One region of the Ferrovibrio xuzhouensis genome, then DNA from elsewhere that is predicted to be linked to it. Evidence: predicted binding sites of a transcription regulator. Region 1 holds the regulator's gene; the other holds the start of a gene.
What was found. The regulator PhoB, encoded in region 1, activates phosphate uptake and scavenging genes when phosphate is short. The targets are predictions, from matches to a motif close to TNTCATAAAACTGTCA.

Region 1 (4,411 bases):
ACCGGATCGGGCTGCAGGCCGGCGGCCTCGCACCACACGCGCAGCTCGGCATCGGCAAAGCCAAGCCGGCGGTGGGCATGGCGGGCGCGCAGGTCTTCGAGATCATGCGGCGCGAAATCGACGATGACGATCTGGCCGCCGGGCCGCACCACGCGGGCGGCCTCCAGGATGACTTTCTGCGGCTGGTCGGCGAAATGCAGCACCTGGTGGATCACCGCGGCATCGACGCTGGCAGCATCGAGCGGCAGGGCATACATGTCGGCCTGGCGGACCTGGCAATGGCGGATGCCGGCGCGTTCCAGGTTGGTGCGCGCGACGCTCAGCATGTCGCGGCTGAGATCGACGCCGATGCCGCGCGTGGTCTGCGGCGCCAGCACCTCGAGCAGCCGGCCGGTGCCGGTGCCGATATCGAGCAGGTCGCCGGCCGGGCCTTCGGCGATCAGCCGTGCCACGACGGTTTCGACCTGGGTTTCGTCGACATGCAGCGAACGGATCGCCGACCATTGCGCGGCATTGTCGCGGAAATACTGTTCGGCCGTCTCGGCGCGGCTGCGCTTGACGGCAACCAGCCGTTCGCCGTCGCGGGCCAGCGTCGCATCCTCGGCCGGCAGCAGGCCGGACAGCGCATGCACCAGCGGCGCCCCGGCCAGCCGGTCGCCGACGCGGTAGAAGGCCCAGGTGCCCTCGGGGACGCGCTCGAGCAGGCCGGCCTCGCAGAGCAACTTCAAGTGCCGCGAGACACGGGGCTGGCTCTGGCCGAGGATCTGGGTAAGCTCGGTGACCGTCAGTTCCGCCTGGGCGCAGAGCGCCAGCAGCCGCAGCCGGGTCGGCTCGGCGGCCGCCCGCAGGGCAGCCATCAGGGTATCGAGGGTCAGGGCGGGATTCGGGCTCATTCTGTGAATTATATAAACATATCTTTATGTATTTGTATAGAGCCCAAAGACCGTCCCTTTGCTGTGATGATGGTGGCCAGCCGCAAAAGAATCATGGTCTGACAGCCGCCGGCGCGGTATTTTCTGCGCCGGCCGGGTTTCGCACCTTGCCCAAAAAGTCTTGCCTATCCATATCTTACCTGTCTTGTCCGTGTGTCGCTGCCTTCTACCGCCCCCGCTTGCCAGACTGGATCCCCATGTTTTCGCATCTGCCTGCCCGTCGCCCCCTCCTTGCCGGTTTCGCCGCGCTCTGCCTCGCCCTGGTGGCCGGCCTCGCCGCCCTGCCCGCCCGCGCCGACGGGGCCACGCCGGACGACTTCATCCGCAAGGTCGGCGGCCAGACCCTCAGCGCGCTGAGCGACCGCAAACTGACTGCCGAGAAGCGCGAAGACCTGGTGCGCGACCTGCTGACCAATTACCTCGACCTCGACGCGGTCGGCCGCTTCTGCCTCGGCCGCTACAGCCGCAGCCTGAACGACAGCCAGAAGCAGGAATACGGCAAGCTGTTCGAGGATTACCTGGTCAAGGTCTATGCCCAGTTGCTGTCGCAGTATAACGGCGAGACCATGACCGTGCGCGATGGCAGCCGCCCGGCCGGCAACGACATGCTGGTCGACTCGCAGATCAACCGGCAGGACGGGCCGCCGATCCGCGTCGAATGGAAGCTGCATGACAAGAATGGCAAGCCGCTGCTGACCGATGTGATCGTCGAGGGCGTGTCGATGGCCTTCACCCAGCGTCAGCAGTTCGAATCGGTGATCCAGAACAATGGCGGCAAGGTCGATGCCCTGCTGGCGGCGATGAAAAAGCAGATCAGCAAGCGCTGAGCGCGCGGACCTGCCAAGCATCACTCACGACAAAGCCGGCCGCGTTTCCGCGGCCGGCTTTTTTCATGGCTTGCCGGGCCGGCGGCTCAGGCGTTGGTCAGCGCGCCGGCCGGGGTCAATTCCAGCGCATAGCCGGCCGAGCGCACGGTGCGGATGATGTCGTTCTCGCCGGCGCCGTTCAGCGCCTTGCGCAGGCGGCGGATATGCACGTCGACGGTGCGCTGCTCGACATAGATGTCGCGGCCCCAGACCGCATCGAGCAGCTGGTCGCGCGACAGCACGCGGCCGGGATGCTCGAGGAAATACCGCAGCAGGCGGAATTCGGTCGGGCCGAGATGCACGTCGCGGCCGTTGCGGGTGACCTTGTGGGTGGCGATGTCCATCACCAGGCCGCCGTAGGTCAGCACCTCTTCGGCCAGCGCCGGCCGGATGCGACGCAGCACGGCACGGATGCGGGCCAGCAGTTCGCCCGGGCTGAACGGCTTGGCGATATAGTCGTCGGCGCCGGCATCGAGACCACGCACGCGGTCGGCTTCCTCGCCACGCGCCGTCAGCATGATGATCGGCACGTTGCGCGCATTGGGATCGCGGCGCAGCTGACGGCAGACCTCGAGGCCGGACAGCCGCGGCAGCATCCAGTCGAGCAGGATCAGGTCGGGCAGATGCTCGGCCACCTTGAGCAGGGCCTGCTCGCCGTCCATCGCCTCGTCGACGATGTAGTTTTCCTTCTCGAGATTATAGCGCAGCAGCGCCAGCAGGGCCGCCTCGTCCTCGATCACGAGGACGCGCGGCTTGACGGCAACATTCATTGCTTGCCTCCCGGTGCCGCCACGATCGCATAGGCGGTGTCGTCACCTTTCGGACGGTCCTCGGCCGGCATCTCGCCCTTCACCGTGTAGTGGATCAGCTCGGCCACATTGGTGGCGTGGTCGCCGATGCGCTCGATGTTCTTGGCGATGAACAGCAGATGCGTGCAGGCGGTGATCGAGCGCGGATCCTCCATCATGTAGGTCAGCAGCTCGCGGAACAGGCTGGTATACAGCTCGTCGACTTCCTCGTCGCGGTCGCGCACCGCATCGGCCTTGGCGGCGTCGCCGGTGATATAGGCGTCGAGCACGTCCTTGATCAGGGCCTGCACCATGGCCGCCATGCGCGGCACCGCATGCACCGGGCGCACCATCGGCGCCTGGTTGAGCGCGACGCTGCGTTTCGCCACATTGGCGGCATAGTCGCCGATGCGTTCGATTTCCGAGGAAATGCGCAGCGCCGAGACGATCAACCGCAGGTCGTTGGCCATCGGCTGGCGGCGGGCCAGCAGCTCGATCGCCAGATCGTCGACCTGGTTGCGGATGGCGTCGATCTTGGCGTCGCTCTGCACGATCTCGCCGGCGAGGTCGCTGTCGCGCTTGACCACCGCCTCGACGGCGCCGGCCAGTTGCGATTCGGCGATGCCGCCCATCTGGACGATCAGGGTCGACAGCTTCTTCAGCTCTTCGTCGTAGCTCTGGACGATATGTTGTGTCGGCATCGGTCGATCCTCGCTCAGCTCAGCCGAAGCGGCCGGTGATGTAGTCCTGGGTCTGCTGCTTCTCGGGATGCGTGAAAAGCCGCTTGGTCTCGCCGTATTCGATCAACTCACCCAGATACATGAAGGCGGTGAAATCCGAGGTCCGGGCCGCCTGCTGCATGTTGTGGGTGACGATGGCGATGGTGTAGTCGTTCTTCAGCTCATCGATCAGTTCCTCGATCTTGGCGGTCGAGATCGGATCGAGCGCCGAGCAGGGCTCGTCGAGCAGGATGATTTCCGGCCGCACCGCCACGGTGCGGGCGATGCACAGGCGCTGCTGCTGGCCGCCGGACAGGCCGAGGCCGGAGGTATGCAGCTTGTTCTTCACCTCTTCCCAGAGCGCGGCGCGGCGCAGCGCGCTTTCGACGCGCTCGTCCATCTCTTCCTTCGAGATGCGCTCGTAGAGCCGCACGCCGAAGGCGATGTTCTCGTAGATCGACATCGGGAACGGCGTTGGCTTCTGGAACACCATGCCGATCTTGGCGCGCAGCAGGTTGATGTCCTGGCGCGCGTCGAGGATGTTCTCGCCGTCGACCATGACGCGACCCTCGGCACGCTGCTTCGGGTACATCTCGTAGATGCGGTTGAGAATGCGCAGCAGGGTCGACTTGCCGCAGCCCGACGGGCCGATGAAGGCCGTGACCTTGCGGTCATGCAGCGGCAGAGTGATATCCTTCAGCGCCTTGGTATCGCCGTAGAAGAACGCCAGATTCTCGATCGAGACCTTCGGCTTCTGCATATCGGTAACGGTCACGGGACGTTCTGCGGTTGCGACGATCATTTGCTGGGCTGCCTTCCTGCCAAAGCGCGGGCACCGATGTTGAGAGCGAGAATGGCAAGCGTGATGACCAGGGCGCCAACCCAAGCCAGCTGCTGCCATTCCTTGTAGGGACTGAGGGCGAACTGGAAAATGACGACCGGAAGATTGGCCATCGGTGCATTGAGGTCGTTGCTGTAGAACTGGTTGTTCAGCGCGGTGAACAGCAGCGGTGCGGTCTCGCCGCTGACCCGGGCCACTGCCAGCAGGATGCCGGTCAGCACGCCGTTGCGGGCGGCACGATAGGCAACCCGGCGGATCACGAAGT
Region 2 (4,411 bases), on a different contig from region 1:
GCACCGGCAGATCCTGGAACCACGGCAGGCCGATGCGGTCGAGCAGGCTGAGACCGATCAGCCGCGGAATATAGGCCGCCACCCAGCCACCGCCCGCGCTGCGGTAGGTTGGCGCGTCATGCGACAGCATCGGCGCCAGCAGGATGAACCGGTGAAAGTCTTTCGCCAGCGGCGAGCCGGCGATGCGCAGCGCGAAGCCGCCGCCCGACGAGAAGCCGATCAGCGTCCATTGCGCCGCCGGATGGTCGATGCGGCTGGCGGCGAGGAAATCGGCGAGATCATCCTCAAGCTGGCCGACATAGGCGATGTCGCCGCGCAGCGCGCCGCTCTGGCCATGACCGCGAATATCCAGCGAATAGACCGTCGGCGGATCCGGCATGCTCTGCAGCGCGCGGGCCAGGCTGTGCATGCTGGCGCTGTCGGCAGTCGAGCCATGCACCAGGATCACCGCGCGGGCGATGGCACCAGGATAGACGCGATAGGCCAGCGCCATGCCATCGCGCGCCCGCACGAAGCGACGCTCGGGCAGCGCGCTCAGGCTCTGCCGGGCGACCGCATCGTTGATGCTGGCCAGCGGCGCCGGCGCCGCGGCGGTGCCCCAGACGATGGCCGCCGCCCAGGCCGCCAGCAGCAGCAGAACGGTGCCAAGCCCCGGCAGCAGGATATAGCGGACGAAGCCACGCATCGGACCACCATACAGGTCGCGGGCCCGCAGGAACAGGTTGCGGGGCGGCAGGAAACCCGCAAAGCATGGCGAAACTGTGACCCGCGCCCCTCTTGCGGAGGCCGCCCCGCTTCCCCATAGTTTGACGGCTCCACGCTTCTCCTGGCCCGCAACCCCTGGGCCCGCAACCTCTGTCCCGGAAGCCGCTCATGTCGACCATCACGCCGCACAACGCCCTGATCTACGCCATGGTGATTGCCGCCCTGGCCGACGGCAAGCTGAAGGATTCGGAAGTCGGCGCCATCGATCTTGCGGTGCGCAGCCTGCCGATCTTCAAGGGCTACAGCGTCGATGCGATGCGCGTTGCCACCGGCGACTGCGTGGCCCTGCTCGACGAGGAAGACGGCGTCGAGGCGGCCCTCGGCCTTGTGAAAGAGGCGCTGCCGGAAGACTGGTCGGAAACCGCCTATGCGCTGGCCTGCGACGTGGTGGCGGTGGATGGCCGTGCCCGGCAGGAGGAGCTGCGCTGGCTGGAGATGCTGCGCCACGAGATCGGCGTCGAGCGGCTGCATGCCGCCGCCATCGAGCGCGGTGCGCGGGCGCGCTACAAGCGCAACCACGCCATGGCCACCGCCTGAGCGATCTGATGGCGGCCTACTCGGCCGCTTTCGCTTTCTGCATCGCGGATTTCGCCAGATCGCTGCCCTGCGGCACGATCAGCGGGATGGCGCGCGGCCCGATGCTGACCGTCGCCGGCAGCCTTGCCGCGATATCGCCATCGGCCTGCACCGGCTCGCCATCGGCATAGGCACTGTCGCCCAGCGTGGCGACCGTCACCTGGCGGCCGCGCACCAGGGTGATTTCCGGCAGATGCTGCAACAGGCCGGCGGTCAGCGCCGCCGTGGCGCGGAGCGCGCCGAGGCGGCCGCCCATGCCGAACAGGCAGACCTGGAAATCCGGCGCGTCGAGCCGCGCGTCTGGCGCACAGACAAACTTGCCACCATAGAAATGTCCCTTGGCGATCACCGCCGAGGCGCAGTCATAGTCGCGGCCGTCGATGGCGAGGCGATAGCGCGGCACTTTATACTGCACCAGCTGACGCAGGCTTTCCGTGACATAGGCGCCTTTGCCGAGCCAGCGTTTCAGACCCGGCGGCAGGTCGGCCACCACATGGGCGTCGAAGCCGACACCGGCCATGATGGTGAATAGTCTATCATTGACAAAGCCCGGCCAGATCTGGGCGACCGGGCCGTGGAGGACCGCCTGCATGACGGCAGCCGGATCGAGCGGCAGGCCGGTTTCCATCGCCAGCACATTGGCGGTGCCGAGCGGGAAAATGCCGAGTGGCGCCGAATCCAGCGGCAGACCATTGGCGACCTCGCCGATGGTGCCGTCGCCACCGGCCGCCACCACGGCATCGTATTTCGTCGCGTGGCCGTCGCCGGCAAAAGCCTCGGCATCGCCGCGCCTGGTCGTCGGGCGGAATTCGACCGCGCAGCCGGCATCTTCCAGCAGGTCGAGGTAGGCCTCGAGCCGGACCCGCTTGCGGCGGCCAAGCTGCCCTGCACCGGCAGTGGGGTTGTAGATCACCAGCAGGCGCCGGCGGTAAGTCGCGGACATGACCGCCCGGATAGCAGATTTCGGCCGCCGGCGTCAGGGGATGGTTTTATGACAGTTTTCCCGGGGACCGGGCTTTTCCGGGGCAAACCGGGTCCGGGCAACCTGCCGCGCGGCCGGATGCCGCAGTCGGCCGCGCTCTTGACCCGGATCAACGCCGCACCCGCGCCGGGGGCATAGACAGGAGGGCATGACCCCTTCGCCCACCGACCCGTCAGAGACTCCGGCTGCCTTGGCAGCCGGCCGGATCGCCGCCATCCGCGGCTCGGTGATCGACGTGCGCTTTCCGGCCGGACAACTGCCGGCGATCAACGATGCCCTGGTCATCGCCGCCGGCGGCGACCGCCCGCCCCTGCTGGCCGAAGTGCAGCAGCATGTCGATCCGGCCACCGCGCGCGCCGTGGCGCTCGGCGAGACCGGCGGCCTGCGCCGCGGCCTGGCCGTGCAGGCCACCGGCGCACCGATCCGCGTCCCGGTCGGCGACGCCGTGCTCGGCCGCCTGCTCGATGCCACCGGACATCCGGCCGACCGCGCCGGCCCCTTGCCCGCCGACGGACCGCGCCGGCCGATCCATGCGCCGGCGCCGGCACTGGCCCGCCAGGGCGGCAGTCGCGAGATTTTCCACACCGGCATCAAGGTGATCGACCTGCTGGCGCCCCTGGTGAAAGGCGGCAAGGCGGCGATGTTCGGCGGCGCCGGCGTCGGCAAGACGGTGCTGATCATGGAACTGATCCGCACCACGGTGGAGCGTCACTCCGGCATCTCGGTCTTCGCCGGCATCGGCGAACGGTCGCGCGAAGGCCATGAACTGCTGCTGGAACTGCGCCAGTCCGGCGTGCTGCCGCGCACCGCACTGGTGTTCGGCCAGATGAACGAGCCGCCGGGTGCGCGCTGGCGCGCCGGCCTGACCGCACTGGCCATCGCCGAGCATTTCCGCGACGACGCCCATGAGAATGTGCTGCTGCTGATCGACAACGTCTACCGGCTGGTGCAGGCCGGCGGCGAGGTCTCGGGCCTGCTCGGCCGCCTGCCCTCGCGCGTCGGCTACCAGCCGACGCTCGCCTCCGAGATCGCCGAATTCGAGGAGCGCATCGCCTCTGTGGCCGGCACGGCGATCACGTCGATCCAGGCCGTCTACGTCCCGGCCGACGACTTCACCGACCCGGCGGTGGCGGAAATCTTCAGCCATCTCGATTCCTCCATCGTGCTGTCGCGCCAGATGGCTGCCGAGGGCATGTATCCCGCCGTCGATCCACTGGCCTCGACGTCCAGCCTGCTCGATCCGCGGCTGGTCGGCGAGGTGCATTACCGGGTGGCGCAGGACGTGCGCAAGACCATCGCCGCCTATCGCGAACTGCAGGAGATCATCGCATTGCTCGGCATCGAGGAGCTGAGTGCCGGCGACCGCCGCACGGTCGGCCGGGCGCGGCGCCTGATGCGTTTCCTGACCCAGCCCTTCATGGTCACCCTCGCCTTCACCGGCAAGCCGGGCCGCGCCGTCGAGCTCGACGCGACCCTGGCCGGCTGCCGCGCCATTCTCGACGGCGTGGCCGACGGCTGGGCCGAAGACTCGCTTTACATGGTCGGCGATCTCGACGAGGCCCGGGCCAGGGAAGCGGCGGCCGGGCGGGCGCCGCAGAAAGCCGCGTCATGAAGCTGACGGTCACCACGCCGCTCGCCGTTGTCATCGACGCCGCCGATGTCACGCATCTGCGCGCCGAGGATGCCACCGGCGCCTTCGGCATCCTGCCGCGCCATGCCGATTTCCTCACCGTGCTGGCGATCTCGGTGGTCGTCTGGCGCGATGCCGCCGGACGGGAGCATTACGTGGCGGTGCATGGCGGCATGCTGGAACTGCATGGCGGCGATCATATTGCCATTGCCACCCGCGAAGCCGTGCCGGGCGACGACCTCGCCCAACTCGAAACCGAGGTGCTGTCGCGGTTTCGCCGCCAGCAGGCCGAAGAGCAGGAAGCCCGCACCGACGCCCAGCGGCTTTACCTCGCCGCCATCGGCCGCATCCGCCAGATGCTGCGGCCCGGCCGCCCGGACGGCGCCCTGACCGCCATGTCCGCCAGCAGGGGATCCGGCCATGAACCCTGATCGCGATCCCCGGCATGATCCGGGACA

Region 2: the regulator PhoB is predicted to act here: its motif matches at 2,323-2,338, upstream of ACFOOQ_RS09160 (diacylglycerol/lipid kinase family protein).

Annotation. Positions count from the first base shown of each region.
Region 1 covers NZ_JBHRYJ010000009.1:82,375-86,785, forward strand. Annotated here, with positions in the region: gene ACFOOQ_RS23135 (ArsR/SmtB family transcription factor) at 1-893, opposite strand, end outside; gene ACFOOQ_RS23140 (MlaC/ttg2D family ABC transporter substrate-binding protein) at 1,130-1,759, shown strand; gene phoB (phosphate regulon transcriptional regulator PhoB) at 1,846-2,568, opposite strand; gene phoU (phosphate signaling complex protein PhoU) at 2,565-3,287, opposite strand; gene pstB (phosphate ABC transporter ATP-binding protein PstB) at 3,307-4,080, opposite strand; gene pstA (phosphate ABC transporter permease PstA) at 4,104-4,411, opposite strand, start outside.
Region 2 covers NZ_JBHRYJ010000001.1:1,839,706-1,844,116, reverse strand. Annotated here, with positions in the region: gene ACFOOQ_RS09170 (alpha/beta hydrolase) at 1-685, opposite strand, end outside; gene ACFOOQ_RS09165 (tellurite resistance TerB family protein) at 874-1,302, shown strand; gene ACFOOQ_RS09160 (diacylglycerol/lipid kinase family protein) at 1,319-2,284, opposite strand; gene atpD (F0F1 ATP synthase subunit beta) at 2,472-3,935, shown strand; gene ACFOOQ_RS09150 (F0F1 ATP synthase subunit epsilon) at 3,932-4,384, shown strand; gene ACFOOQ_RS09145 (AtpZ/AtpI family protein) at 4,374-4,411, shown strand, end outside.